4 regions of the Mesorhizobium sp. M7A.F.Ca.CA.002.05.1.1 genome follow, and region 1 is predicted to be linked to each of the others. Evidence: predicted binding sites of a transcription regulator. Region 1 holds the regulator's gene; each other region holds the start of a gene.

Region 1 (7,525 bases):
GCACCATCATCGGTCTAGCGCGTGCGCTCGGTGAAACCGCGCCCCTGCTGCTAATCGGCATGGTCGCCTTCGTCGCCGATCCACCGACGACGCCTTTCGATCCGGCCACTGCGCTGCCGGTGCAGATCTATATGTGGGCGAACGAGGCCGAACGCGCCTTCGTCGAGCGCATGTCGGGCGCGATCATCATCCTGCTCGTCTTCCTCATGGCCATGAACATCACCGCGATCGTGCTTCGGCGTCGGTTCGAGCGGCGCTGGTAGAAAAAAGGCATTTTGGTATGAACATCATGACCGAACAGTCCCTTGAAAATGCAGTGGGCGATAAGATGAACGCCAAGTCGAACGAAGTGATCAAAATGCGTGGCGACAAGGTCGGCGTGTTCTATGGCGAGAAGCAGGCGCTGTTCGATGTCAATCTCGACGTCCGCCTGAATCAGGTGACGGCGCTGATCGGCCCCTCCGGCTGCGGCAAGTCGACCTTCCTGCGTTGCCTCAACCGCATGAACGACACCATCGATTCCGCGCGGGTAACCGGCAAGATAACGCTCGACGAAGAAGACATCTACGACAAGAACATCGATGTCGTCGAACTCAGGGCGCGCGTCGGCATGGTGTTTCAGAAACCCAATCCGTTCCCCAAGTCGATCTACGAGAACGTCGCCTATGGCCCGCGCATCCACGGATTGGCCAAGCGCAAGGCCGACATGGATCAGATCGTCGAGTCGAGCTTGAAGAAGGCGGCGATCTGGAACGAGGTGAAGGACCGTTTGCAGGAACCTGGCACGGGTCTTTCCGGTGGCCAGCAACAGCGTCTGTGCATTGCACGCGCCATCGCCGTGTCACCCGAGGTGATCCTGATGGACGAACCGTGTTCGGCGCTCGACCCGATCGCCACTGCTCGCGTCGAGGAACTGATCGACGAACTGCGCCAGAACTATACGATCGTCATCGTCACCCATTCGATGCAGCAGGCAGCGCGCGTGTCGCAGCGCACCGCGATGTTCCATCTAGGCTATCTGGTCGAGGAGGGCGCCACCGACAAGATGTTCACCACCCCCGACGACAAACGCACCCAGGACTACATCACCGGCCGGTTCGGCTGAGCTCAGGCATATGAGGGACGAAGATCATGGGTGAACATACCGTTGCATCTTTCGATGAGGATCTGGAGCAGATCAGCCAGCTGATCCGCGACATGGGCGATCTCGCCCGCTCGATGGTCAGTGGCTCGACCAAGGCTTTGCTCAATTCGGACAATGCGCTGGCGCAGCGCGTGGTTTCCGACGATGCGATCATGGATGCCCGCCAGCGCGAGCTGGACGATCGCGCCATCACGCTGATCGCCAAGCGCCAGCCAATGGCCAACGATCTGCGTGCGGTGGTCGGTTCGATCCGCATGGCCGGCGACCTCGAGCGCATCGGCGACCTTGCCAAGAACATCGCCAAGCGCGTCGGCACTGTCGGGCTGAGCGTCACGCCGCACGATCTTTCGCATTCGATCGACGCGATGGCGCAGCTGGTGCTGATCCAGGTGCAGGGGGTCGTCGACGAGTATGCCGCCGCTGACGCGGCAGCGCTTGCCACGCTCAGAAACAATGATGAACGCATCGACGTCAAATACACCTCGGTGTTCCGCGAGCTGCTGACCTACATGATGGAAGATCCCCGCAACATCACGGCGTGCACGCACCTGTTGTTTTGCGCCAAGAACCTCGAGCGGATCGGCGACCACGTGACCAACATCGCCGAAAATGCCTACTATGTTTTGACCGGCACGCAGCTGCCAGCCAATCGTCCGAAGCAGGACGAGACGGCAATGTCCGCGCCAGCGGCATAACAAGGGTGACCAGCCGATGATCGCACCACGCATCATGGTGGTGGAGGATGAGGAGCCGCTAGGCGTGCTGCTCCGCTACAATCTTGAATCCGAAGGTTACCAGGTCGAGGTGGTGACGCGCGGCGATGAGGCCGAAATCCGGCTGCAGGAGAACGTTCCCGATCTTCTGGTGCTCGACTGGATGGTGCCTGCGGTTTCGGGCATCGAACTCTGCCGGCGCCTGCGAATGCGTCCCGAGACCGAGCGGCTGCCGATCATCATGCTGACCGCGCGAGGCGAGGAAAGCGACCGCGTGCGCGGCCTGTCGACCGGCGCCGACGACTATCTGGTCAAGCCCTTCTCGACGCCGGAGTTCATGGCCAGGGTCAAGGCGCTGCTGCGCCGGGCCAAGCCGGAAGTGCTGTCCAGCGTGCTAAAGGTCGGCGATATCGTGCTCGATCGCGAGTCGCACCGTGTCTATCGCAAGAAGAGCGAGATCCGGCTTGGGCCGACGGAATTCCGCCTGCTCGAATTCATGATGCGCCATCCAGGCCGCGTGTTCTCGCGCAGCCAGCTGCTCGACAATGTCTGGGGCGAGACGATCTACATCGACGAGCGCACGGTCGACGTGCATGTCGGCCGGCTGCGCAAGGCGGTCAACAATGGCCGTATGCCTGATGTCATCCGCACGATCCGTGGGGCCGGATACGCCATCCGAGAGGACTGAACTCCCTCGTTTGAACTCACGCCACGTTCTTGCCGCCGAAACCGGATCTCGCCTGCACGCCCGGCGCAAAAATCTCCTGATCGACGAAGATCAGCGCCCGCATGGCGCAGCCTTCGCGGATCAGCGGCAGTTCGTTCGGCTCGGTGTCGAAGGAAATCGATTTGGAATGCTGGCCGCCGGCGGTCTGGGCAATCGCTTGCCGCAATGCCGGCTCGATCAGGTCGAAGGCGGCGGCGCTGACACCGACCATGGCGACCGGCGCCGGATCGATCAGCGCGAACAGGCTGCCGAGGCCGTAGCCGAGCGCTTCGCCGGCCTTGCGATAGGCTTCCCGTTCGGGTCCGTCACCTTCGCGGGCCGCGGCAGCCAGGGCGCGCATGTCGGCGTCGCTGACATCGGCGACGGGTTCTGCATCCTCGCCCATCTGCCTGGCGTTGCGCCAGATGGCGTAATTGCCCGCATAGGCTTCGACGCAGCCGCGCCGTCCGCAGCGACATAGCGCGCCGTTCGGCCGATGGATCATGTGGCCGAATTCGCCGCCCGAAGAATGGGTGCCGGTGAACAATTCGCCCTTCAGCACCAGTCCCATGCCGATGCCGTGCGACAAAAGGATAGCGATGAAATCGTCGCGGTAACGATCGGGGTCGCGCCAGCGCAGCGCCACCGCCATCATGTTGCAGTCGTTCTCCATTATGGCAGGGATGCCGAACTCGTCTTCGAATATGTCAGCGAAGGCGATGTCGGTGTGCGGCGTGATCGGCGACCACAGCATGGCGCGGGCACGGGTGTCGGTGATGCCCTGGATGGCCAGCGCGATGCGGGCGATGCTGCGCACGTCCAGGTCGGGATCTGCCAGGCGGCGCCGCACGATGGCCGTGCATTCCCCGATCAGCGACTCGCGCGACATCGTCAGCGTGTCCAGCCGGCGCTGTTCCTCGGATATCACCTGGCCGGCATAGTCGATGACGGCGACGGAGAGGAAGTTCAGCGACAGCACCACGGTCATTACCGCGGCCGCTTCCGGATTGAGACTGAGGCCGACCTGCGGCCGGCCGCGTTTGAGCGAGCCGGCCTCGCTCGGCTTGCTTTCGGTCAGGATGCCTTCGACGATCAGGTCGGATGAAATCGCCGAGATGGTCGAATGGCTGAGGCTTGTGGTCGCGGCGATCTCGGTTCGTGACGGCTGTCCGGCGCGGCGCACTGCCGCGATCACCATGGCGCGGTTGCGGCGGCGCAGATCGTCGTGGCGGATTCCGACCGACATGTTCTTTCATATCCTCCCGGTCGCCGCGGTTCCTCCTGCCCCTGGAACGCTGTCGGTGACGCCGGTAAATACTGGCAGAAGCTGCATGCCGTGTCATTTATTTATTCCGAGACTCGAAAAAAACTCGAAATGACATCAAAATCCATCAGAATCGATGTTGACAGCGTTCGGGCGTTGGCCCAGTATTTTTTCGAGGCTCGAAAAAATAGAGCCTCTGTGCCGGCCCTCGGGTCAGTTTGGTCGCGCCATACGCGGCGCAGGGAGGATAATATGAAAAGATTCACGGCCGCCATCCTGGCGGGTGCCGCCATGTCGCTGACGCTCGCGTCTGTCGCGCAGGCGAAGGACAAGGTTGTCGGCGTTTCGTGGTCCAACTTCCAGGAAGAACGCTGGAAGACCGACGAGGCCGCCATGAAGACGGCGATCGAGGCCGCCGGCGACAAGTACATCTCCGCCGATGCGCAGTCCAATCCCGGCAAGCAGCTTACCGATGTCGAAAGCCTGATCTCGCAGGGCGCTAATTCCCTGATCATCCTGGCGCAGGACGCTTCGGCCATCGGCCCGGCCGTGCAGAAGGCGCTGGACGAAGGCATTCCGGTCGTCGGCTATGACCGGCTGATCGAGAACAAGGACGTCTTCTATCTGACCTTCGACAACAAGGAAGTCGGCCGCATGCAGGCCCGCGAAGTGTTCAAGGTCAAGCCGGAAGGCAACTACGTCTTCATCAAGGGCTCCGGTGCCGATCCCAATGCCGACTTCCTGTTCTCGGGCTCGATGGAAGTGCTCAAGGAAGCCATCGACAGCGGCAAGATCAAGAATGTCGGCGAAGCCTACACGGATGGCTGGCTGCCCGCCAACGCCCAGAAGAACATGGAGCAGTTCCTGACCGCCAACGACAACAAGGTCGACGCGGTGGTCGCGGCCAATGACGGCACTGCCGGTGGCGTCGTCGCGGCGCTGACGGCTCAAGGCTTGGCCGGCACCGTGCCGGTCTCGGGTCAGGACGGCGACCACGCCGCGCTGAACCGCATCGCCCTCGGCACGCAAACCGTGTCGGTGTGGAAGGACGCGCGGGAGCTCGGCAAGAATGCCGCCGAGATCGCCTCGCAACTGGCCGACGGCAAGAAGACGAGCGACATCGCCGGCGCCAAGGACTTCACGACGCCGGGCGGCAACACCGTCAAGTCGCTGTTCCTGACCCCGGTTGCCATCACCAAGGACAATCTCAACGTCGTCATCGACGCCGGCTGGATCAAGAAGGACGAAGTCTGCGCGGGTGTCGCCGCCGGCACCGTGGCGGCCTGCAACTGATCCGTACCACTTTGCAATATCTGAACGCCGCGGCCCAAAAGCCGCGGCGTTTTCTCAAAGAATTCTGTTTCCGCATCATGCGGATAGCTTCTAGGCTGGGCTCCGGCATGCGCGTCAGACGGCCAGCCGGTGGGAGGAAACCATGACCGATACGACGTCAAACCCGCAGACCGATACGGCGCGCGCGTCGGAACTCGGCGCCGTCGCCCGGTTCCTGAAGGCGACCGAGATCGACACCCGCATGCTCGGCATGATCGGCGCGCTGCTGGTTATCTGGATTGGGCTGCATGTCATTTCCAGCCTGCGCCTTGGCGTCAATCCGCTCGATTTCGACAGCCGCACCTTTCTCACGCCGCGCAATCTGTGGAACCTGTCGGTGCAGACATCCGCGGTTGCCATCATGGCCTGCGGCATGGTGCTGGTCATCGTCATGCGCAACATCGACCTGTCGGTCGGTTCCGCCGAGGGCCTGATCGGCATGGTGATGGGATTTGCCCAGGTGCATTTCCTGGTGCGCTTTGTCGGGCTCGAACTCGGCAACCCGTGGATCTGGGTCCTGGCACTGGTCATCGGCCTGGCGCTCGGCCTGTTGATCGGCGCTTTTCAAGGCTTCGTCATCGCCTATCTCGAAGTGCCCGCCTTTATCGTGACGCTGGGCGGCCTGCTGGTCTGGCGCGGTGCCGCCTGGTGGGTCACTTCAGGCCAGACCGTGGCGCCGCTTAACGCCACTTTTCAGCTGATGGGCGGTGGGCCGGCGGGATCGATCGGCGCGACCTGGAGCTGGGTCGTTGGGATCGTCGCCTGCCTCGCCGTGGTGTTTGGGCTGTTCAACGGGCGGGTGCAGCGCAAGCGTTTCCGGTTTCCGCTACGTCCGATCTGGGCCGAGGCGCTGCTTGGAGTCGTCACCTGCGGCGCCATCATGGGTGCGGTCTGGCTCGCCAACTCCTACCCCTGGCCGATCGGCATCGTGAACAGATATGCGGCCGCCAACAACATCACCGTTCCCGAAGGCGGCCTGTTCATCGCCCACGGTATCGCGATACCGGTGCTGATGGCTGTCGCCGTCGGGCTGGTCATGACCTTCATCACCAACCGCACCCGTTTCGGCCGCTATGTGTTCGCCATCGGCGGCAATCCCGAGGCGGCCAATCTCGCCGGCATCAACACGCGATGGATCACCATGAAGGTGTTCATGATCATGGGCGTGCTGGCCACGATTGCCGCGGCGATCTCCTCGGCCCGGCAGAATTCGGCCACCAACGTGCTTGGAACGCTCGACGAACTGCTCGTCATTGCAGCCGCCGTGATCGGCGGCACGTCGCTTGCCGGCGGATCGGGAACGATCATCGGCGCCATGCTGGGCGCCCTGCTGATGCAGTCGCTGCAGTCCGGCATGGTGCTGCTCGGCGTCGACTCGCCGCTGCAGAGCATCGTCGTCGGGGCCGTACTGGTCATCGCCGTGTGGCTCGACACCGTCTATCGCAAGCGCGTCTAGGAGGGCATGCCATGAATGACAAGACTGCTCCTGCAGCCACCGCGCTGATCGACATGAGGAACATCTCGATCGCGTTTGGCGGCATCCGCGCCGTCGACGACGCCTCGATCGATCTTTTCCCCGGCGAGGTCGTGGCGCTGCTCGGCCACAATGGCGCCGGCAAGTCGACATTGATCAAGATCCTGTCCGGCGCCTACAAGCGCGATTCGGGCCAGATCTTCGTCAACGGCGAGGAGGCATCGATCTCCAATCCACGCGACGCCAAGAAATACGGCATCGAGACGATCTACCAGACGCTGGCGTTGGCCGACAATGTCGACGCCGCCGCCAATCTGTTCCTCGGCCGCGAGCTGATGACCGCCTGGGGTACGCTCGACGACGTTGCCATGGAGGCCGAGGCGCGCAAGGTGATGGGCCGGCTCAATCCCCGCTTCCAGCGCTTCAAGGAGCCGGTGATCAAGCTGTCGGGCGGCCAGCGGCAATCGGTGGCGATCGCGCGTGCGATCCTGTTCAACGCCCGCATCCTGATCATGGACGAGCCGACGGCGGCGCTTGGTCCGCAGGAAACGGCGCAGGTCGGCGAACTGGTCAAGCAGCTCAAGTCCGATGGCATCGGCATCTTCCTGATCAGCCACGACATCCACGATGTGTTCGAGCTTGCCGACCGGGTCTGCGTCATGAAGAACGGTCAGGTCGTTGGCACCGCCCGCACCACCGATGTCACCCAGGACGAGGTGCTGGGGATGATCATTCTTGGCAAATGCCCGCCGGGCGCCATTCCAGGACCGGGTGCGCTGAAGATCGCAGCCTGAGATCAAGCCAGCTCGCCGTTGCCGGACACGTGATATGCCAGCCGTAAGGATGGCTTGGCCGTGGCATTGTGTTGGCACGGCGACTTGCCCATAAAGGT
Region 2 (7,525 bases), on a different contig from region 1:
CATGCCGGCGAAGAACAGCTTTGCCGGAGAATCCTCGCGCGGCATCTCGCCCCCTTCTGCATCGACAGGCGCGGTCCACATTTTCCAGGCGAGGTAAGCGAGATAGGCGACGCCGACCCATTTCACCACGACGAAAGCGAAATGGAAGGTCTGCGCCACGACAGCCAGGCCGAACACCGCCAGCGACAGCCAGATGCCCTCGCCGATCCACATGGCGAGCAGGAACGGGAACACGTCGCGAAACCCTTTCGAGATAACGCGCGCAACGAGCGCCGCGATCGAGGGGCCGGGCGAACCGGCGGCAACGAACAAAGCGGCGGCGAAGATCAGGAGCGAGGTGGGGTGCATAACCGGGGTCTCTGGTTGAAAACCTTCGATTTCGGATATTAGCGCAAGTGGCTCGGCTGCGGTAGCACCGACAAAAGACCCTTGTCGGTCCAGCATCTCGCGGCTAGAAAGGCCGCCGCGAAACAATTTTGAGCGTCACTTTGCCTACGTAGCCGCCGGTCTCGTCAACTCCCCCGACACACTGCATGACTCCGCATTCGCGGTGTCTGTTTTCATTTCATGTGTTCTTCTGGGCGGCGGTTCGAGACCGGTTTGGCACTGCTGAACCGTTGTTGCGCGCTGCCGCCCGTGACATCCGATTTCCGATCATAGCAAGCGACCGCCACGCCGCGCCCGCATGGGCATCTCGACATCGCCGGCCTGATGAACTTCCCGACGGGAAGGGCTTATCGGCATGTCTGGACTCCAGCGTATCCACTGGGCAATCGCGCCCAAGACCGCACCTCGGCCGCTCATCAGCTGCAGTCGTTGCGGCACTGTGAAGGCCTATTGCAGCAGCGGGAAATTCCGCGTCAACGCCAACGGCAAACGCATCGACGTGTGGCTGATCTATCGCTGCATCGACTGCGACAACTCCTGGAATTTCGGCATTTTCGAGCGCTGCAACCGCCGCGACATCGACCCGACGCTGCTGGCGGCGCTCGAACGCAACGATCCTGCACTCGCTCACCGTCATGCCTTCGATGTAATCGCGTTGCGCAACCGGATCGGGCGCGTCGAGGAGTTCTCCGATGTCAGCATTCACAAGCGCAGGCTCGGCGACACCGGGGAAGCCGCGACCGTGTTGGAGATCCAGCTTGGACTGGAAATGCCGACATCGCTGCGACTCGACCGGCTGCTCGCTGGCGAACTCGGCATCTCGCGATCACGGCTTCAGGCGCTGGAGGAGAGGCGGCTGCTCATCGTTGACCCGGATGGCGCAAAGGCCCTGCGCAAGCCTACCCGCGCGGGAATCGCGATCCGCATCGATCTGGCCGGCGAGGCCGATCGGCAGGCCATCATCTCGGCTGCCGGTGGATGAACGAAAAAGGGGCGGAACACTGGTTGCTCCGCCCCTATCGACTGTCGGAAAATAGAGAGCTTACGCCGCGCCGACCACCTTGGACGACTTCTCGAACCGCTTGCGCTCGTTCGGATCGAGATAGAGCTTGCGCAGCCGAATGGTCTTGGGCGTCACTTCGACCAGTTCATCGTCCTGAATCCAGGCCAGCGCGCGTTCCAGCGTCATGCGGATCGGCGGCGTCAGCTTGACCGCCTCGTCCTTGCCGGCGGCACGGATGTTGGTCAGCTTCTTGCCCTTGAGCACGTTCACTTCAAGATCATTGTCGCGGCTATGGATGCCGATGATCATGCCCTGATACACCTTGACGCCCGGATCGATGACCATCGGGCCGCGATCTTCCAGGTTCCACATGGCGTAGGCGACCGATTCGCCCTGTTCGTTGGAAATCAGCACGCCATTGGTGCGGCCCGGCAGCTCACCCTTGTAGGGCTCATAGGCGTGGAAGAGCCGGTTCATCACGGCGGTGCCGCGCGTGTCGGTCAAAAGCTCCGACTGGTAGCCGATCAGGCCACGGGTCGGCGCGTGGAAGACGATGCGCTGGCGATTGCCGCCGGACGGGCGCAGTTCGACCATCTCGGCCTTGCGCTCGGACATCTTCTGCACGACGACGCCGGCATGCTCCTCATCGACGTCGATGACGACTTCTTCGACCGGCTCCAGCAATTCGCCGTTCTCGCCCTTCTGCATGACGACGCGCGGACGCGACACGGCGATTTCAAAGCCTTCGCGGCGCATCGTCTCGATCAGCACGGCCAGCTGCAATTCGCCGCGGCCGGAGACGAAGAACGAATCCTTGTCGGGCGATTCCTCGATCTTCAGCGCGACATTGCCTTCGGCTTCGCGCAGCAGGCGGTCGCGGATGACGCGGCTGGTCACCTTGTCGCCTTCGGTGCCGGCCAGCGGACTGTCATTGACCAGGAACGACATCGTCACGGTGGGCGGATCGATCGGCTGCGCATGCAGCGGTTCGCTTACGCTCGGGTCGCAGAACGTGTCGGCGACGGTGCCCTTCGACAGGCCGGCAATGGCGACGATGTCGCCCGCCTGCGCTTCTTCGATCGGCTGGCGCTCAAGGCCGCGGAAGGCCAGGATCTTCGAAATACGGCCGGTTTCGATCTGGGTGCCGTCATGGTGCAGCACCTTGACCGGCTGGTTGGCCTTCAGCGTGCCGCTCTCGATACGGCCGGTGATGATGCGGCCGAGGAACGGATTGGCTTCCAGGATGGTGCCGATCATGCGGAACGGGCCGGGATGAACGGTCGGCTCCGGCACATGCTTGATGACGAGGTCGAACAGCGGTCCCAGCTGCTGGTCCTTGGGTCCTTCCGGATTTTCCGAAACCCAGCCATCGCGGCCTGAACCGTACAGAATCGGGAAGTCGAGCTGCTCGTCGGTGGCGTCGAGCGCCGCGAAAAGGTCGAACACCTCGTTGACCACCTCGACGTGACGGGCGTCCGGACGGTCGATCTTGTTGATGACGACGATCGGCTTCAGGCCGACCTTGAGCGCCTTGCCGACGACGAACTTGGTTTGCGGCATCGGCCCTTCGGCTGCGTCGACCAGCACGATGGCTGAGTCCACCATCGACAGGATGCGTTCGACCTCGCCACCGAAATCGGCGTGGCCGGGGGTGTCGACGATGTTGATGCGGGTATCCTTCCAGTCGACCGAAGTCGCCTTGGCCAGGATGGTGATGCCGCGTTCCTTTTCGAGGTCGTTGGAATCCATGGCGCGCTCGGCGACGCGCTGATTGTCTCGGAAGGAGCCGGACTGCTTCAAAAGCTGGTCGACCAGGGTGGTCTTTCCATGGTCGACGTGCGCGATGATCGCGATATTACGGATTTTCATGTTCTGGTCTCGGAAGCGTTGCAGGCAGCAGGCCAAAAGGCGCTGCCTCTTTCGGTTGCGCGGCTCATACAGGGTTTTTCGCAGTTGCGAAAGAGGAGGAGCGTCACCAAATACTCATCAAATCTTAAGCATCTGCGTGTGAGATGATTTTGTTAACCAAGGCGGGAACCCTTTGGGGCCCGGGCAGTTCAAACGTCATGACCGATAAACTCAACCGATTCTGGCCGCTCATCGCGTCTGTTGCCTTCGCCGTCCTGCTGGCGGCCAACGCCGCACAGTCAGCCGCGACGATGAAGGAATCACGGCCTGCCTTGCTGTCAGAGGCACAGTCGGCCGAGCAGATTTTCGCCGACGCACCAGACGGCGTCGACCCGATGGTGACCGGCCCGGTCAGCGCCGCCTTCAAGCAGCGCCAGGACTCCGCCAACTGCGACAGCGCCGTCTGGCCGAATATTCCCATGGTCTGCTACCCGGACTAGTCAGCGCTTCACCCCCCGCCCCGTCTCGCCAGCTTCGCTTTGCGAAGCCGCCGCCGACCTTCCCCACAAGGGGGAGGGTTGAGAAGCGCGCTTACGCCGACCGCACCGGGTCGAGCGTCACCTTGTAGAGTTCGTTGTCGTCGCGATCCATCAGCCGCACCGTCATCTGCTCGCTGGCGCCTGAAATATCGACGAGCCCGAAGAATTGCAGCCCGGCCGAGGGCGGCAGGTTCTGTCCCTGTTCGGCGGTCGGCGCCTTGATGAACTTCAGCTCCGGACCGAACGTCATGTCGAAATCGTTGGGACCGAACGTGCCGGCATGGATCGGACCCGAGACGAATTCCCAGAACGGATTGAACTCCTGGAACTGCGCCTTGTCCGGGTTGTAATAATGCGCGGCCGTGTAATGCACATCTGCGGTGAGCCAGACGGTGTTGCTGATGCCGGCATTCTTTATGAAGCGCAGCAGGTCGGCGATCTCGAGCTCGCGCCCTTTTGGCAAGCCATTGTCGCCATTGCTGACCGCTTCGGCGCCAACCTTCTTGGTGCCGTCGTCCCAGACGACGAGGCCGAGCGGCACGTCGGCGGCGATGATTTTCCAGGTCGCCTTCGAATTCGCCAGTTCGCGCTTCAGCCATTTCGTCTGCTGCTCGCCGAGCATGCGCGACTGCGGCGTCATCTCATCCTGCATGTCGGGACCATTGGGGCCGCGATAGGAGCGCATGTCGAGGAAGAACACGTCGAGCAGCGGCCCATAAGCGATCTTGCGATAGACGCGGCCGGGCTCGGACGGTTCGTAGCGGATCGTCGTCATCTCGTGGAAAGCCCGCGCCGCGCGGGCCGCCAGCACGTGGATGGATTTTTCCGTGTAGCGGCTGTCGGCGCTGAGATCCTTGGAATCCGACCAGTTGTTCAGCACTTCATGGTCGTCCCACTGGTAGAAAGTCGGGCAGATGGCGCTCAGGCCGAGCACGTTCCTGTCCATCATGTTGTATTTCCACTGGTCCCGGTACTCGTCCAGCGTTTCGGCGACCTTGCGCTTGCCGTCGATCAGCACGACGTTCTTCCACTTGCCGCCGCCGGGCAGGTCGACCTCGTCCTTCATGGCGCCGTCGGCATAGATGGTGTCGCCTGAATGCAGGAAGAAGTCGGGCGTGTGCTTGCCGATCGTGGCGTAGGTCTTCATGCCGGTCTCATCGATGCCCCAGCCCTGGCCGGCGGTGTCGCCGGACCAGGCAAAGCGGATGTCGCGCTTCGAGGCTGGCGCCGTCCTGAAACGGCCGGTGATCGGCTCCGAAACGGCGTTGATGTCGGCGAGATCGGCCGATGTCATGCGGTAGAAGATATCCTGGTCCGAAGCGAGGTCGGTGAGCAGCCGCTTGACCGTGTAATCGCTGGCCGGCGACGTATCGAGCGGCGCCAGCCGCGTCGCACTGGCGAAATTCTCCGTCGACGACACCTCGAACATGACGCGCGACGGTCGGTCGGTGCGCGTCCACACCATGCCGCTGGTGGCGTCGACATCTCCCGACTGGACGCCATGGGTGAAGGAAGGCCGCTGATTGGCGCGCGAATAATAGGGCAGCGCCAAGCTCGAGACGCCGGCCAGGCCAACGGCGCTGGCGGATGTGACGAAGGCGCGGCGGGTCATCGAGAGCTTGTTCATGGCTGTCTCCTGGTGGCTTGAACGGCGCCACCAAGGTCCAGCGTCAATGTTTCAGGCGCATCTCGGGATGATGAAGTTTTGATAACAATGAACAGGGTAATCTCCCCCTCGAGGGGGAGATGTCGCCAAAGGCGACAGAGGGGGTCGCCGCGCGTGGAGCGCTAACCTCCTTCTATCGCAAGAGGCCGAGCCCAGTCGGACCGACCCCCCTCTGGCCGCTTCGCGGCCATCTCCCCCTCGAGGGGGGAGATTAGCGTCGCGCCTAAGCCGCTTGCGGCTCCGGATCGAACGCCGGCTTGCTGGTGTTGATCAGCAGCGAGATACAGGCGGCGGCGATTGCCGTCATGCCGGCGATCAGGAAGGCCAGTTCGTAATTGCCCTGCAGCTCGCGCATGGTGCCGCCAAAGGCGGCGGCAGCGGCCGCACCGATCTGGTGCCCGGCGACGATCCAGCCGAACACGATCGGCCCACTGCGATCGCCGAACGCCTCGTTGGCGAGCCGCAGCGTCGGCGGCACGGTGGCGATCCAGTCGAGGCCGTAGAGCACGGCGAAGATGATCAAGCTGGTGGCCGAGAAGCCGGAATAGGGCAGATAGATCAGCGACAGGCCACGAATGCCGTAATAGACGCCGAGCAGCTTGCGCGGATCGTAGCGGTCGGTGAGCCAGCCCGACAACGTCGTGCCGATCAGGTCGAAGATGCCCATCATCGACAGCAGGCCGGCGGCCTGCACTTCGCCGATGCCCATGTCGCCGCAGAACGCGATCAGATGCGTGCCGACCAGCCCGTTGGTGGTGAAGCCGCAGACGAAGAAGGTGGCGAACAGATACCAGAACACCCGCGTGCCGGCGGCACGGCGCAGCGTCGAGAACGTATGCGCCAGAAAATTGCCCTGTGACGCAGGCGGAGTGGGCGGCACGTCGTCAGCCTCGGCGCCGTAGCGCACCATGCCGATCGATGCCGGCCGCTCCGGCACCAGCAGCCAGACCAGCGGTATCAGGGCAGCGGTCGCGATCGCGACCGCAATGACAACCGGCTGCCAGCCGCCCGACTGCGCCAGCGCGGCGATCAGCGGCAGGAACACCAGCATGCCCGAGGCGCTGGAGGCCGACATCAATCCCATGACAAGCCCGCGATTGGTCTTGAACCACCGGTTGACGATGGTCGCGCCGAGCACGCTGGCGACAGCACCGGAACCAATGCCCGAGAACACGCCCCAGGTGATGAACAGATGCCACGGCTTGGTCATCAGCAGGCTGAGCGCGGTCGAGCCCGACATCACCACCAGCGAGGCCAGCAGCGTGCGGCGAAGCCCGATGCGCTCCATCAGGGCTGCGGCAAATGGCCCTGTCAGGCCGTAAAGCAGGATGCCGACACCGGCGGCCAGCGAGATGATGTCGCGCCGCCAGCCGAAACTGTTCTCCAGCGGCAGCATCATGACCGAGGGTGCGGAGCGCAGGCCAGCCGCGACCAGCAGGCTAAGGAAGATCACGCCGACCACGACGAAAGCGTAGCGCTGGCCAAAGGGGCGGGATTGAGCTATCATGTTACTGACCGGTACGTTGCAGGTGGAGTATGTATACGTACCGATCGGTAACATTGTCAATCGAGCCACACGATGCCAACCGACAAAAATATTGATCTGACCATCAGCGACGATCATGCGTCGGCGCCGCCGAAAGCAGCCAAGAAGATCCTCGATGTGGCTTATGACCTGTTCTACCGGCGCGGTATCAGGGCGATCGGCGTCGACGAGATCGTCAAACGTGCCGGCGTCACAAAGCCCAGCCTCTATCGCAGCTTTCCGTCCAAGGATGAACTGGCCGCCTCCTATCTCAGGCAGTACGATCTTGAATATTGGGAGCGTTTCGACGAGGCGGTTGCCGCTCATCCCGGCGACCCGCGCGCACAGATCAAGGCTTTCCTGACCCGCATCGGCAAGCGCACGCAAGTGGCGGACTATCGCGGCTGCGGCATGACCAACGCGGCGGTCGAATATCCCGACCACAGCCATCCGGCCCGTGTGGTCAGCGAGGCCAACAAGCAGGAATTGCGCCGCCGCCTACGCGCCATGGCGGTTGCGATGGGCGCGCAAGACCCTGACACGCTCGGCGACGGCCT
Region 3 (7,305 bases), on a different contig from region 1:
CGCAGGCCGCCGGTCATCAGGTTGAGGCCGTAGAAGATCAGAGCGAAACCCATGCAGGCGAGCGCTATGTTCTTCACCTTTTCGCTTTTGGCGAAGCAGTAGACCAGCGAGAACACGCCGGCCAGGATCAATCCGAGCGGACCGAGCGGCAGGGCGATGAGCCCGTTGCCGAGCGTGGTGCCGATGTTGGCGCCCATGATCACGCTGATCGCCGGCCGCAGGGCGATGACACCGGCATTGACCAGCCCGACGACCATGACGCTCATCGCCGTCGACGACTGGATGACGCCGGTGATCAGCGTTCCCGCCAGCACGCCTTTGACCGGCGTACCGGCTGCCTTGGCGAGAAAGTCGCGCATCCGGTTGACCGACAGCGCCTGGATGCCGTTTGCCATGAAATCCAGACCGAGCATGAAGATGCCCAAGCCGCCGATCACCGGCACGAGGATGTCCTTGAAGATATCTATGTCCATTTCAGGCAGTCCCCAACAAGTCGCCACGACGACGCGGTATGAAGTTCAGTTGCTGCGCAAGGCAGCTTCGTTCGGGTCAGTTTCCGACCGGCAATTGCCTTGCCCAATACTGTTCGATCTGGCCAATGAGCGCTTTCGGCAGCGGCACATAGCCGAGTGCGGTGGCGTCGCCGGCACCTTGCGCGAAGGCGAGCCGGAAAAGATCATGCACGCGGCGATAGCGATGTTCCGAACGCCCCGAGACCTGGACAACGGCGAACACCGCCGTGCTGATCGGGTACGCACCATCTCCGCTGCGATTGGTGAGGGAGGCGAAGAAGTCGGTCGTTTCCCCCCAGGCGACGGAGGTGGCCGCTGCTTGCACGCCCTGCGGGTCCGGTTTGACGAACTTGCCGGATTTGTTCTGGACCGCTGCGAAGGGAAGGCCGGCGCGAAGAACCTGGCCGTATTCGGCGTAGGCAATCGCCCCCTTGCTCGCAGCCACGGCACGAAGAAGCGCTTGCGTACCTTCCGCGCCTGTCCCGAGCGGCCAGTCGATCAGAGTGTCGGCTCCAAGCTTCGTCTTCCAGTCTTCGCTTGTCGATGACAGAAACTCGGTGAAGACATAGGTTGAGCCCGAACCGTCCTGCCGGTGGATGACGCCGATGGCGAGATCGGGAAGGGCTATGTCGGGATTGAGCACCCTTATCGCAGGATCGGACCAGGACTTTATCTTGCCCAGATAGATGTCGGCGATCACCGGGCCGGAGAGGCGCAGACCTTGCTCCGGCAGGCCATCGAGATTGGCGACCACCGCGATCCCGCCCATGACGATCGGAAATTGCTGCTGGCCGTTCCTGGCGAGATCATCAGCCGGCACGGGAACATCCGTGGCGGCGAAATCCAGTTCGGGCTGCGCAAGCCGCATCAGGCCGGCAAGGGATCCGACCGGTTCATAATCGACGGTCCAGTCCAGCGTGAAGAAGTCGCCGCCGTCGGCGCGTGCAGCCTTGTATGTCGTTGCCCACTTGCCGATGATCGGCGCGGCCAGTGTCGACCCCGCACCGCGAATGGGCTCAGCCCGCGCAGCGGATCCGATCATGGCCCCGATGATTGCAAGGGCGAGCGCAGCTGCCGCCCCCGAAATCGTCGGCCGTGCACCGCGCAATAAAGCTAAACCTGCTGACAACATAAATTGAATCCCAACTATACTGCCGCCGCTATGCAGGCGCGCATCAATGGCCATACGCCTGCGAAATGAGGCGTCAGCTGAAAACAAGATCGCTGTTGTCTTGTATTAATTCTTCTTAACGGTTGGATGACAGTGGGTCCCGGCGGAAAAGCTTTTCGACTATTCCGAAGACCTTTCGACTGCAAAACCTGAGCAAAAAGCCGCATCGCCTGAAAGTCGGCCGGGCGGGAAAGGTCATCCCATCCCGTTCCGGGATGGAAGAGGCTCTAACTGGCGAGTTTTCCGCCCCGCATCGGCCGCGGTGCGCCGGTCGTGCTCGGAAAACTGATTGGCAGGCCGCGCAGCACGCGCACCGCGAGGAAGGCAAAACACTCCGCCTCGACCGCATCGCCGCTCCAGCCGAGGCTCTCGGCCTGCACCACTTCGACGCCGGCACGGCTGGTCAGCATCGCCATCATGGTCGGGTTGTGGCGGCCGCCGCCGCTGACCACCAGTTTTTTAGGACGGCTTGGTAAGAGGTCGAGTGCCTTGCCGACGGCTCCAGCGGTGAAGGCGGTCAGCAGTGCCGCGCCATCCTCCGCATCCAGCCCGTCCGCCATGGCGGCGCCGAAGTCGAAACGGTCCAGCGATTTGGGATAGGGCTTGGTGAGATAGGGGTGCTGCAGCAGCTTGGCCAGCCGCGCCTCGTCCACCTTGCCCGCACCGCCGAGCGCGCCGTCGCGGTCCATCTCGCCGAGCCCCTTCGACTTGATGAAATCGTTCAGCGGCGCGTTGGCGGGGCCGGTGTCGAAGGCAACGACATTGTCGGCGCCATCCCACCAGGTGATGTTGGCGACGCCGCCGAGATTGAGTACGGCCACCTCGCCATTGGCGCCGGCGCCGCGCATCAACGCGGTGTGATAGACCGCGGCCAGCGGCGCGCCTTGCCCCCCGGCGCGCATGTCGGCCGAGCGGAAATCGTAAGCGACCTTGGTACCCAATATGGCATGCATCAGCTCACCATCGCCGAGTTGCCTTGTCTGGCCCAGCCGTCCAACCTGCGGCGCGCGATGCAGAACGGTCTGGCCGTGAAAACCGACGACGCCGATATCGGCCATCGTCATGCCATAGCCTTCGACCAATTCCTTGACGGCTGCTGACTGGGCACGCGTCAGGGCTTCCTCCGCGGTGCGGAAGATCGCCGGCTCCGGCCCGTCAAAGTTCCACGCCCGCGCCTCCGTCAGCGTCTCTTCCAGCAGGGAGCGGATCGACGGAGGATAGGGCATCAGCCGATAGGTGCCGAAATCCTCGATACGTTCGCCGTCGGTCTTGATCAGCGCGACGTCGATGTTGCCGTCCAGCACCGTGCCGGTCATCAGGCCGACGGCCCAGATTGGTTCCATAATCGTTTCCTTGTTGAGCATAATCTTTTCCGAAAACCGTTTCCCACTTTTCGGGACCACGCTCCAGTCCCATTGATGAGATCGCCGACAGCTTTACGAAACCTGACGATTCTACCGCCAAAATGTTGGTCTAATGAATCCGGGCGGCGGGCAAGGTCCAAGCCTTGTCCCTTTCGAAGTGGCGGTCTCGGTGCTGAAGGCCGAGCGGCTTTCGTAGCTCCACAGGCGATATTGGACCGCGCAACGTCGTTTCTGCAGCCCGTCTGGTTCAACAGCCAACGAGATGCCACCTCTTGCCTGTCAGCCCCGAAGGCGCGACCTTGTCTGGTCTGGCGAACGCTTCCGCCGAAATCCGCAAGGGAGAGAAAATCATGACCTCATCCAATGTGGCCGTTATTGCAGGCGCGGGCGCTGGTCTGAGCGCCTCGCTTGCGCGCCTTCTCACCCGGGAAGGCTTTCGCGTGGTTCTGGCCGCCCGTAACGTCGAGAAGCTCAGCGCTCTGATCGGCGAAACCGGTGCTCTGGCCGTTGAGACGGATGTCGCCGACGCTGCGTCCGTCGCCAGGCTGTTCGACACCGCCGACAAGGCCGGCACGCTGGCGCTCGTGGTGTTCAACGCCAGCGCACGCACACGCGGCCCGATCGCCGAGCTCGATGCGGAAGCGGTCAAACAGGCATTGCTGGTCGGCGCCTATGGCGGCTTCCTGGTCGGCCAGCAGGCGGCGCGCCGGCTGCTTGTCCGGGGATCCGGTTCGATCCTGTTCACCGGCGCCACTGCCAGTGTGAAGGGCTTTCCCGGCTCGGCCGGCTTTGCCATGCCGAAATTCGGCCTGCGCGGCCTGGCGCAGTCCATGGCCCGCGAACTCGCCCCGCAGAACATCCACGTCGCCCATTTCATTATCGACGGCCAGATCGCGCCGCCCGGACAGGCAGCCGATCCCGACCTACAGGACCGCCGCCTGTCGCCGGACGCTATCGCCGAGGCCTATCTCGCGGTCCATCGCCAGCATCGCAGCGCCTGGAGCTCGGAGCTTGAGTTACGGCCTTGGGTCGAGACGTTTTGACAATCCAGACGATCGCCCGGCGGGAAGCAACGCGATCCTTCCGCTTTTCCTAATATATTAGGCAATGCTGATATTTTGTGGCGCTAAGCTGCTTGTCCGATACATAAAAAGGCTCAGTGTAATATACACGTTTGTTTAACGCGGGTTGTGCATGTTGCAGCTTTCCCGGGTTAATTGAGAACGCGCATGTCGGTTACACGTCGTACACTGCTTGCGGCCGGGAGCGGCGGGTTGCTGATCTCGCAAGCCCGCGCAGCCAGCACTCCGGGACAGCAGGCGGAGAACGCCCCTCAACCTATCGCGAGCGGCGATGCATTGCGCATCGCAATGCCGGCCTTCGCTTCCAATCCGTTCTTTCCGGCCGACGGATCGGGGGACGATGGCATAGACATGGAGTTGGCCCACGGCATCGCCGCGGCGCTTGGCGTCGAGCCGGTATTCGACCGATCCGCCGCAACGTTCGACGATATCGTCAGTCAGGTCAGTTCCGGACAGGCCGACATGGCGATTGGCAAGCTCAGCCGGACGCTTCAGCGCGGCCGGTCGATCATCTATTCCCGCCCCTACGCCATGCTGCGGCAAGGGCTGATCGCCAACCGCCTCAACCTGGCGCGTATCGCGCAAGGCAAACCGGCCGAACAGATCGTCCGTGATTTCTCAGGCGATCTTGGCGTGATCGAGGGCTCTTCATTCGCCACCTATGCGGCCACGACCTTCCCGCATGCGCAAATCCACCGCCTGGCAAGCTGGGATCTGATCATCGATGCGATCCGAAACGGGACGATCGACATGGCCTATCGCGATGATTTCGAGATCAAGAAGCTGATGGTCGACGATCCGTCGATGACGGTTGTCGCGCGCTCGATCACGCTGACCGACAAGGTCGATACGATCGCAGTCGGCGTGCGGCCCGACAATCCGCACCTCGCGGCCTTTGTCGATCTCTATCTCGATCTCGCGCGGGGTCAGCAGATTCTCAACACGGATGAGATCATCGCCCGCTATCGCCTGGGGAGCAAAGCCTGACATGGCCATCTCCGAGGTAGCCGGACCCCTGCCTTTCGACTGGCGCCTCGCGGCAAGGCGTATCCTGCGCTCGCCCGTGACGACGATTGTGATGATTGCTGCAGGGATATTGTGCGGCCTCTATTATCCAGACTTTGCCCATGCGATCAGCCCTGTCGCACAGCTCTACCTGAATTTCCTCAAGATGGTCGTCCTGCCCTATTTGGTCTCGTCGGTCATCTTCTCCATCACGGCAATGGTCCAGGATCCCAAATCGGTCCGCTACCTCGGCAAGGTGGGTATGGCCGTGCTGGTCGTGTCGTTCCTGAGCGTGCTGGTGAGCGGCACCCTGTCGCTGATCCTGCAGCCGGGCCAGATCGAGAATCCGCAGTCGCGCATCGAGCTTGGCGAGTTCATCAATTCGCAAGGCAGCGTGTCCACCGATCTCGCCTTCCCGTTCCAGCCGCCGCCCTCCAATGGCGACCCCAATGGCGGGCACTCGATCCTGCTCGACCTGGTGCCGAACAACGTCTTCAACGCGCTGGCCTCGGGCCAGACCATCCAGGTTTTGCTGTTCTGCCTGCTTTTCGGGCTCGCGATGGGGAAGATTCCCCAGCCTTCGTCCATGAGCCTGACCCAGGCGCTCAACGCGGTCTACCGGGCCTGCACGGTGCTCACCAACTGGTTCATCTGGGGGTTGCCCTTTGCAACTTTCATCCTGATCGCGGACCAGACCGCGTCGACCGGAACCAAGCCGCTCACGCTGATGGGCGGTTACCTGCTGGTTATGGGTCTTTCCTGCCTCATATTCGTTGCCGGGGCCTTTGCCATTATCGCCATCCGGTCGCGACGAAGCTACTGGACCACGATCAAGACCTGCCAGCCGCTTCTCATGGTGGCCATCACCACACGCTCTACGGTCGCTTCGCTGCCATGGGTCATCAACCTTTTGAGCGAGCGCCTGCGGTTCAGCCTGGTGGTGGTCGAACTGCTCGTGCCGCTGCAGGCGGCATTGCTGCGCACTGGCCCGGCGCTGCTCTACACCTCGGGTGCGCTGTTCATTGCCCAGCTTTACGGCCACCAGCTTGCAGTCTCGGACCTCGTGCTCGTCGGCATCATCTCAGCGCTTCTCGCGCTCACCACCGGCGGTATGGGCAGCCTGCTCATCCTGTCCCAGATGTCCATCGTCTGCGGCTACCTGAAGCTTCCCTTCGAGGCGGCGTTCGTCCTGTTCGTCGCGGTGGATGCAGCCGTCGACACGTTCATGACGCTGGCCAGCGTCTGCACCGTCGCGGCGAGCACGGCAATGATCGCTCCCAGCCACAGGGAGACGACGCAGCCTGACGCCGCCTCGGACCAGCTCGAAGCCGAGCCTGTCAGATGATCGACGACAGCATCCGTCCCCAGCTCGGCATTATCGGCGGTCTTGGGCCGCTTGCTTCGGCTGATTTCTACTTCAAGCTGACCCGGATGACCCAGGCGCTCAGAGACAACGAACATGTGCCTGCCGTGATCCTCAGTGTCCCACAGCTGCCCGACAGGACCGAAGCGATCCTTGCCGGCCATGATGGGCCGCTGGCGCCTTTGAAAGCCGCGGTCGCGACGCTCAATGCGCTCGGCGTCGCCCGCATCGCGATGCCGTGCAACACCGCCCACCATTGGTACAGCCAACTGGCGGCGAATTCGCGCGCGGAAATCATCCATATCGGAGATGCTGTGGTGACGGAGACGCGTCGCAGCCTGGATCAGGGCCGGGTTGCTGTTCTCGCCACCCAAGGCACGCTGGTCTCCGGCTTCTATCAGGACAGGATGTCGGCGGCGGGATTTGAGCTCTGCCTTCCCGCGAACACCGAGTTTCAGGCCTGCGTCGACAGCGCGATCAGCCTCGTCAAGGCAGGTTCGATCGCGGATGCGGCGGTTGAAACCGAGCGCGCGCTCGACATCGCGCAAGCGGCCGGCGCCGATGCAGCCCTGCTCGGCTGCACCGAACTGTCGGTGGTGGCCGCCAGCCTCAACGGTGTCAATGGATTGGTCGTCATCGACAGCAATGCGGCCTTGGCGCGCGCCTGTCTGACACGGTTGGGCTTCGGTGCCCAGGAAGCCCGCGGCCTGCCGACCGTATCACGGCTGCCGGAACATGACCGATCGATGCGCGCCAGCTTGGCCGCACTGGCCTAGCCCTATGGATAGAACCTCATAGCATTTCGGAA
Region 4 (7,525 bases), on a different contig from region 1:
CTGTTCGCCCAGCCGATGCTGGTCCGCGTCCGCACCGCCATGGATGATGAGCGCCACCTGGCCGATGCCTCAAGCGACAGGCTGCTGCTGTGGGCGAGCGGCATCCTGTTCGCGGCACTTGCCATCGTCGCCTTCTGGATCTTCCGCCCGATGGAAGTGGCAATCCGCCGCGCCTTTGCCGAATCCGCCGAATCCCTGTTCAAGGCCGAGGCCGCCGACCGCGCCAAATCGGAATTCCTGGCCAATATGAGCCACGAAATACGCACGCCGATGAACGGTGTGCTCGGCATGGCCGAACTGCTGGCCAAGACCGATCTGACCCCGCGCCAGAAGACCTTCACCGACGTCATCGTCAAATCCGGCAACGCGCTGCTCACCATCATCAACGACATCCTCGATTTCTCCAAGATCAATGCCGGGCAACTCACTCTCGACCCTGCTCCCTTCCGCCTTTCCGAGGCGGTCGAGGATGTGGCGACGCTGGTCTCGGCGCGCGTCGCCGAAAAGAACCTCGAACTGATCGTGCGTGTCGACCCGCGCCTGCCGGCCCATGTCGTCGGCGACGCCGGCCGCTTCCGGCAGATCATCACCAACCTGCTCGGCAATGCCGTGAAGTTCACCGAGAAGGGTCATGTGCTGATCGATGTCGGCGGCGAGATCGTCAACGACGTGGTCCAGCTCAAGGTCCGCGTCGAAGACACCGGCATCGGCATACCGGCCGAGAAACTGCAGAACGTGTTCGAGAAATTCGCGCAAGTGGACGGCTCGTCCACCCGCCGCCATGAGGGCACGGGGCTGGGCTTGGCCATCGCCGCCCGCCTCGTCGACCTGATGGCAGGCAAGATCGGCGTCGAAAGCGAGATCGGCCGTGGCTCCGTGTTCTGGTTCGCTGTGCCGCTGCCCGCGCATCAGGCCGCGGCGCGCGACGAGATCGTGCCGGTCGACGTCACCGGCGCGCGCGTGCTGGTCATCGACGACAATCCGGTCAACCGCGAAATCCTGCTCGAGCAGCTCAGAAGCTGGAGCTTCGACTGTGCCGCCGCCGAAAGCGGCGCCGTCGGCCTGGCCTTCCTCGACCGCGCCTTTCAACTCGGCGCCGCCGTCGACTGCATCATCCTCGACTACCAGATGCCGGGCATGAACGGCGCCGACGTCGCCAGAGCCATTGCTTCCGACAGCCGCCTGTCGGCCATCCCGATCGTTATCCTGACCTCGGTCGACCAGGCCGATTTCGGCAAGATGATCATCGACTTCGGCATTGCCGCTCATCTGACCAAACCGGCGCGCTCCGCGGTGCTGCTCGGCACCGTCATCTCGGTGATTCAGAAGGCCCGTTCGCAGGTCGGCAAGGCGCGGTTCGTCCGCGAACCGATCGTGCAGGCTTCCCTGGCAGCGCCGCCCGCCTTCACCGTCATCCGCGGCCCGGCAATGCCGGTCGCGGCAGCGCCGGAATCGACAACCGCGCCGAACGGACCGATCGACATCCTCATTGCCGAGGACAATGACGTGAACCAGTTGGTCTTCGGCCAGATCCTCAATGGGTTGGGCTTGAGCTACCGTATCGCCGGCAATGGCCGCACGGCGGTCGAAATGTACCGGGCGCTGCGCCCCAAGCTGATCCTGATGGACGTTTCGATGCCCGAAATGAACGGCTACGAGGCGACCCGCGCCATCCGGGCGATGGAGGTCTCGACGGGCGCCCACATCCCGATCATCGGCGTCACCGCGCACGCGCTGAAGGGCGATCGCGACAAGTGCATCGATTCAGGCATGGACGACTATCTGCCGAAGCCCGTTTCGCCCGACCGCCTAGGCACCAAGATCGGCACCTGGCTCAGCGAGACCGTCGTGGCCAAGACCGCCTGACTGCATCCATGAGGATGCGTCAGACGGCGGCAGCCTCCAGACGATAGCGGCGCATCCAGTCGAGGCTTGTCGCGTCAGCAAGCTTTGCAACGCCGGGGCTTACATCCTCCTCGTCAGGTGCTGGGACTCCCAGGGCTTCGCAGATGCCTAGCAACGTCGCAGCCGGATTGCCTGAAAGGCGCTCATAGCCGACGCGCAGCGGGGATATGCCTTGCTCTGCGAACCAAATGTTCCAGGCCGCGTCATAGGTCTCGAGTTCCGTGACCTCTCGTTTGATACGCTCGAAATCATATTGGGGCTCTTTCGGCGGTGCGACCCTTTCGATCTCGGTGCCATCGGGAGCGATATGCCAAAGACCGGTCTGCTCCGCCTTGATCAGGGAGACAGCCTGCGCGAGCTTGTTCTCCCGCGAGAGGTGTATGTAGAGGACGCGGCCAAAGGCCTTTTCAAGACGCGCTCTGTCCGACTGCAGTTTCGGGAAAATCCGGTCGAGGGTTGCCGAGAGTTCATCCAGATTTTCGCGCATCAAGCGAAGGCCGAAGAGGCCGGTCCCACCCTTGCCGGCAGCGATCGCCGCGTTGAGATAGGCGACATTGAAGTCGAGCTCACTCATCGTGTCGCGATCGGGCAGCTTCCACTCTTCAGCCCACTCCAGCACATCCTGCCGCCGATAGAATGAGTGCGGATCGCCAGTCGTCTTCGTGGATGCCAGAAGCTTGCACAGCAGCGTGCTACCGGTCCTCGGCGTGCCGCAGATGATGTATCCATCGAACATGTTGAGGCCCATGCTGCTCGTCAAAGACAGGGCCGCCGCCCAGTAAGGATGGCGGCCGCTATAGCTGAAATCTTTGCTGGATGCGACGTCACGGCTATCGCTTTTAAATGCCTCTCTCGGACAAACACCATGCCGGCAGCGGCCAAATTACCGGTTGCGCACCACCACGCACGCCCCACCGACACTTTGCAATTTCTGGCAAATAACGTTGGCATCGGCGCGGCGGTCGACACCGATCCTGACCGCGTAGATGCCGCGCCGGCCGATCGGCGTGCGCACCCGGCTGACCACCGGATCATGCCCGTTGAGCAGGGCCGGGAACCGGCTCCTTACCCTGACCCACTGGTTGATCGCGGCGCTGCGGCGAAAATTGCCGGCCACTTGGATGCCCCATGGCTTTATGTTGATCGAAGCCATGGCCACCGTCCGCGACATGATCACCGGCAGTTTTCGGCAAGCGACGGCAAAATCCGTCTTTGCGTCGAGCGGCTCGACCCTTCCGGCATAGGCCCGGTCGGTGAACTTGTCGGCTGGTTCGCCCATGATGTCTAAGACATAGCTTTCGGTTTCCATCGGCAGGAAACCGCCGGAGCTGAGCCAGCGCGACACCCGGCTCTCGCCGGCATTGTAGGCGGCGGCGGCCAGGCCGAGATTGCCGTAGCCGGTTTTCATTTCGGCCAGATATCTGGCCGAAGCCGGAATCGCCTGGTTGATGTCGAAGGAATTGGCGAGCCCGCGCATCTTGGCGGTGCCCGGCATGAACTGGGCAATGCCTTCGGCACCGACCGGACTGACGGCGTTGGGATCGAAACGGCTTTCCTTCCAGATCAGCCGGGCGAAGAAATCCCTGGACAGGCCGTTCTGGTCGGCATGCGCCTGGATCAGATTGCAGACCTTGTCGATCAGCCGCTGCTTGGCGGATTGCGGCGGATCGGCCTGCACAAGGGTCGACCAGGTCAGCCCGTACAGCAGGATCAGCGCTGCCCAAAGGAAACGCTGCATCGGTTCTACTCGGCCGCGGCCTTGCCGCGACCGAACCGTTGCTCGATATAGTCGGCGACCATTTTCTCGAAATCCGCGGCGATCGACGGCCCGCGCAGCGTCGCCGCCTTTTTGCCGTCGACGAAGACAGGCGCCGTCGGCATTTCGCCCGTGCCGGGCAGCGAAATGCCGATGTCGGCATGCTTGGACTCGCCAGGGCCGTTGACGATGCAACCCATCACCGCGACCTTGAGGTTCTCGACGCCGGGGTATTTGTCGCGCCACACGGGCATGTTCTTCCTGAGATCGGCCTGGATGTTCTGGGCGAGTTCCTGGAACACGGTGGAGGTGGTGCGGCCGCAGCCGGGGCAAGCGGCAACAATCGGCACGAACTGCCTGAACCCCATGGTTTGCAGCAATTCCTGTGACACCTGCACCTCGCGCGTGCGGTCGCCGTTCGGCTCCGGTGTCAGCGAGATGCGGATGGTGTCGCCGATGCCTTGCTGGAGCAGGATGCCCATGGCGGCCGACGAAGCGACGATGCCCTTCGAGCCCATGCCGGCTTCGGTCAGGCCGAGATGCAGCGCATGATTGGAGCGGGTGGCGAGCTCGGTATAGACGGCGATCAGGTCCTGCACGCCGCTGACCTTGGCCGACAGGATGATTTTCTCGCGGCCAAGGCCGATCTCTTCCGCCATCTCGGCCGACAGGATCGCCGACTGCACGATCGCCTCGCGCATCACCTCCTGCGCGGTCAGCGGAAAACCCTTGTCCTGGTTGTCGTCCATCAGCCGGGTCAAAAGCTCCTGGTCGAGCGAGCCCCAGTTGACACCGATGCGCACCGGCTTGTCATGCCTGATCGCCATCTCGACGATATCGGCGAACTGGCGGTCCTTCTTGTCCTTGAAGCCGACATTGCCCGGATTGATGCGGTATTTGGCCAGCGCCTCGGCGCAGGCCGGATGATCGGCCAAAAGCTTGTGGCCGATATAGTGGAAATCGCCGACCAGCGGCACGTTGATACCAAGCCGCTGAAGCCGCTCATGAATGCGCGGCACGGCGGCGGCGCTCTCGTCGCGATCGACGGTGATGCGCACGATCTCCGAGCCGGCCCGGTGCAGCGCTGCGACCTGCGCAACCGTCTGGTCGATATCGGCCGTATCGGTGTTGGTCATCGATTGGACGATAACGGGCGCGCCGCCGCCGACGACCACGCCGCCGACATCGACGCCGACCGACGTGCGGCGGGGGAAAGGAGAGGAAAAATATCCGGTCATGCCGGCAGCCTTTTGTCTCTGGAGCATCTTGTGTCCTGCATGGACGCACAACGACGCCCCGGGCCGATGCGCTGAGGTCCGGGCATGAGGTGGAGGAGCAAAGATGGCTTGTCAATGGCGACAGGTCGCCACTGGCCGGAATCGCCCGCCGCCGGCGACCAGAAACAATCGATGATCTGGCGAAACGGGCGACGGCCGAAGCGGAGATTGAGCCGGGTGCAAGTCCAGCTTCGGCTGACAGACCGGTGCTGGAAAATCAAAACCCTCCACGCCGGCGGCGGGGTGCCGCCGGGAAAAGAGGCCGCGGATATTGGGCGGCTATGTCAGGAGGGCGTCAATGCGTGGTCGGTTTGCCTCTTAGTTTTTCAATCTCGTCCTTGAGTGCCAGCTTGCGTCGCTTGAGATTCACGATTTCGAGGTCGTCGACCGATGGATGATTCATCGCGTCATCGATTTCACGTTCGATGTCGCCGTGTTTCCGCTGCAACTCATCAAGATGGGATGCAAGAGACATGATTGGTTCTCCCTTTCATGGTTTTCCTCGATTGCAACCGTCACGGCGCGTCCACCGCAGGTTCGCTTCTGTGACGGCACGGTGACAGTGTGTCACCTTCCGCGGGCGATGTCGAATGATCCGTGGTAGCATTCCACGACACCTTGAAATGTGATATGGGCTGCACGCCGGTGACAAAACACCCGGTCCCGCCCAATCAGGCCCAGTTTTGGGCGCCGCAGACGTGCAGACGGTAGAGAATGTCCGATCAGGAACAGGCCGATATTCGCCTCGAATTTTCCCGCCTGAAGCAGGAACACGCCGATTTCGATGCCGCCATCAACGCGATGATCGCCATGGCCTGCGATCCGCTGCAGATCCAGCGCATGAAGAAGAAGAAGCTGTTCCTCAAGGATCGGCTGATGGCGCTGGAAGACAAGATCATTCCCGACATTATTGCATGAACTGGCATTCGCTCGTTCGCATGCCTAGGCTGCGATCGAAAGTCTCGCGGCACGATCACGCAGCAGGCCGATAAGTTCGCCGGTCCGCTCCTCGGACGTATCGATGGGGACCACCAGGCACATGGTCGCCTCGACCTTGCCCGGCGCTGAAAACACCGGCGCGGCAAGGCACTTCGTATAGGCATCGACAAGGCCCGAAGTGACGCAATAGCCGGTGACCTGCGCTTTTGCGATGTCGGCGACGAAATCGTCGAGCCGCAGTTTGCGCCCGTCGGGCAGCACGAGATCGTCGTCCGACACCATGCCTTCGATCTCAGCCTTCTCCAGCCCCGCCAGAAGCAGCCGCCCCGAGGCCGTCCAGGGCAGCGGTATCTGCAAGCCGGTGGCGGAACTGATGCGGAACGGCCTGGTGCCGGGACTCGCATGGACGATCGTATAGCGGCCGCTCTGCAGCATGCACAGTTCGGAAGTCTCGCCGGTCTCGCGCGACAGATTGTCGACCTCCTGGCGCCCCCGCCTCAACAGGTCGTTGCCCCGCACATAGTCCATTCCGTAGAGATAGAGCTTCTTGCCGAAATAGACGCGATTGCCGTCGCCTTCCATTTCCAGCAGTCCCGCATCGACCAGCGACCGCACCAGCGTATAGGTCGTCGAACGGGGCGCGTGCACGCCCTTGGCAAGGTCGCCAATGCCGATCGCGCGCTGGGTCGTGTGAAGAAACTCCAGAATCTCGAGCACCCGGTTGAGCCCCTTTTCACGGGAGCCCGAAATCTTCTCGCCGGCTGAAAGTGCCGAGGCATTGCCATCTTGCATTGTTGATTCCCGGTGTTAGTATCTGTCCTGTACAGGATACACACGTCTCTTGTAAGAGACAATCGCTTCGACGTCACTGACGCGTGTATTGCCTGTGCAAGGGGAACACAAACGAAAGGAGGTCGCCGTGAACGACACATCCGGAAGACGTGATTTTCTGAAATTGGGAATGGCGGGACTGGCCACGGCCGGCGTCGTGGGTGCGGCGGTAGCCGTCGATGCCCAGAAGGCCGCTGCTCAGGCAGCACCCGACAGCCTGCTGCGCACCGTGCTCGATCGCGGCAAGCTGATCGTCGGTACCGGCAGCACCAATGCGCCGTGGCACTTCGAGAACGATGCCGGCGAACTCGTCGGCATGGACATCACCATGGGACGCATTCTTGCCAAGGGCCTTTTCGACGATCCGACCAAGGTCGAGTTCGTGATGCAGGATCCGGCACAGCGCATCCCCAACGTCACCACCAACAAGGTCGACATCACCATTCAGTTCATGACGATGAGCGCCCAGCGCTCGCAGCTGGTCAATTTTTCCCGGCCTTACTATGTCGAGGGCGTCGCCCTGCTGAGCCTTCCGACCGCCGAGAACAAGACCTTCGACAAGCTGCTTGCCGGCGGCTCGGCGACACGCGTCTCCATCCTGCAGAATGTCGATGCCGAGGCGCAGGTGCATTCGGTGCTGCCCGAGTGCCAGGTTATGCAGATCGATACCCAGGCCAACGTGCTGCAGGCACTGGAATCGAAACGCGTCGACGCCGCTGCCGTCGATCTGTCCACGGTGCGCTGGCTCGCCTCGCGCAATCCGGACAGATATTTCGACGCCGGCAAGAGCTGGCTGAGCATGCTTTATGGCGCGGCA

The links. Region 1 encodes PhoB, which activates phosphate uptake and scavenging genes when phosphate is short. Its sites were predicted from a motif close to TGTCATNNANCTGTCAT; they were not measured.
Region 2: a site for PhoB is predicted at 5,475-5,491, ahead of EN939_RS10390 (alkaline phosphatase D family protein). Genes of this name have one in related genera too.
Region 3: a site for PhoB is predicted at 1,760-1,776, ahead of pstS (phosphate ABC transporter substrate-binding protein PstS). Genes of this name have one in related genera too.
Region 4: a site for PhoB is predicted at 5,484-5,500, ahead of EN939_RS07490 (YdcH family protein). Genes of this name have one in related genera too.

The regions. Positions count from the first base shown of each region.
Region 1 covers NZ_RZQI01000119.1:2,927-10,451, reverse strand. Annotated here, with positions in the region: partial or broken gene EN939_RS08915 (ABC transporter permease subunit) at 1-263, shown strand, start outside; gene pstB (phosphate ABC transporter ATP-binding protein PstB) at 281-1,105, shown strand; gene phoU (phosphate signaling complex protein PhoU) at 1,132-1,839, shown strand; gene phoB (phosphate regulon transcriptional regulator PhoB) at 1,856-2,545, shown strand; gene EN939_RS08895 (ROK family protein) at 2,562-3,809, opposite strand; gene xylF (D-xylose ABC transporter substrate-binding protein) at 4,080-5,120, shown strand; gene EN939_RS08885 (sugar ABC transporter permease) at 5,263-6,615, shown strand; gene EN939_RS08880 (ATP-binding cassette domain-containing protein) at 6,627-7,427, shown strand.
Region 2 covers NZ_RZQI01000149.1:1,818-9,342, reverse strand. Annotated here, with positions in the region: partial or broken gene EN939_RS10410 (LysE family translocator) at 1-348, opposite strand, end outside; gene EN939_RS10405 (DUF1062 domain-containing protein) at 743-1,369, shown strand; gene typA (translational GTPase TypA) at 1,430-3,259, opposite strand; gene EN939_RS10395 (hypothetical protein) at 3,457-3,738, shown strand; gene EN939_RS10390 (alkaline phosphatase D family protein) at 3,830-5,404, opposite strand; gene EN939_RS10385 (MFS transporter) at 5,667-6,950, opposite strand; gene EN939_RS10380 (TetR/AcrR family transcriptional regulator) at 7,023-7,525, shown strand, end outside.
Region 3 covers NZ_RZQI01000187.1:69-7,373, forward strand. Annotated here, with positions in the region: partial or broken gene EN939_RS12260 (Na/Pi symporter) at 1-473, opposite strand, end outside; gene pstS (phosphate ABC transporter substrate-binding protein PstS) at 550-1,554, opposite strand; gene EN939_RS12270 (anhydro-N-acetylmuramic acid kinase) at 1,911-3,026, opposite strand; gene EN939_RS12275 (SDR family NAD(P)-dependent oxidoreductase) at 3,398-4,090, shown strand; gene EN939_RS12280 (substrate-binding periplasmic protein) at 4,277-5,116, shown strand; gene EN939_RS12285 (dicarboxylate/amino acid:cation symporter) at 5,118-6,479, shown strand; gene EN939_RS12290 (aspartate/glutamate racemase family protein) at 6,476-7,273, shown strand.
Region 4 covers NZ_RZQI01000094.1:2,030-9,554, forward strand. Annotated here, with positions in the region: gene EN939_RS07470 (response regulator) at 1-1,866, shown strand, start outside; gene EN939_RS07475 (Stf0 family sulfotransferase) at 1,886-2,641, opposite strand; gene EN939_RS07480 (lytic transglycosylase domain-containing protein) at 2,789-3,643, opposite strand; gene ispG (flavodoxin-dependent (E)-4-hydroxy-3-methylbut-2-enyl-diphosphate synthase) at 3,649-4,899, opposite strand; gene EN939_RS07490 (YdcH family protein) at 5,234-5,413, opposite strand; gene EN939_RS07495 (YdcH family protein) at 5,653-5,856, shown strand; gene EN939_RS07500 (IclR family transcriptional regulator) at 5,881-6,669, opposite strand; gene EN939_RS07505 (transporter substrate-binding domain-containing protein) at 6,797-7,525, shown strand, end outside.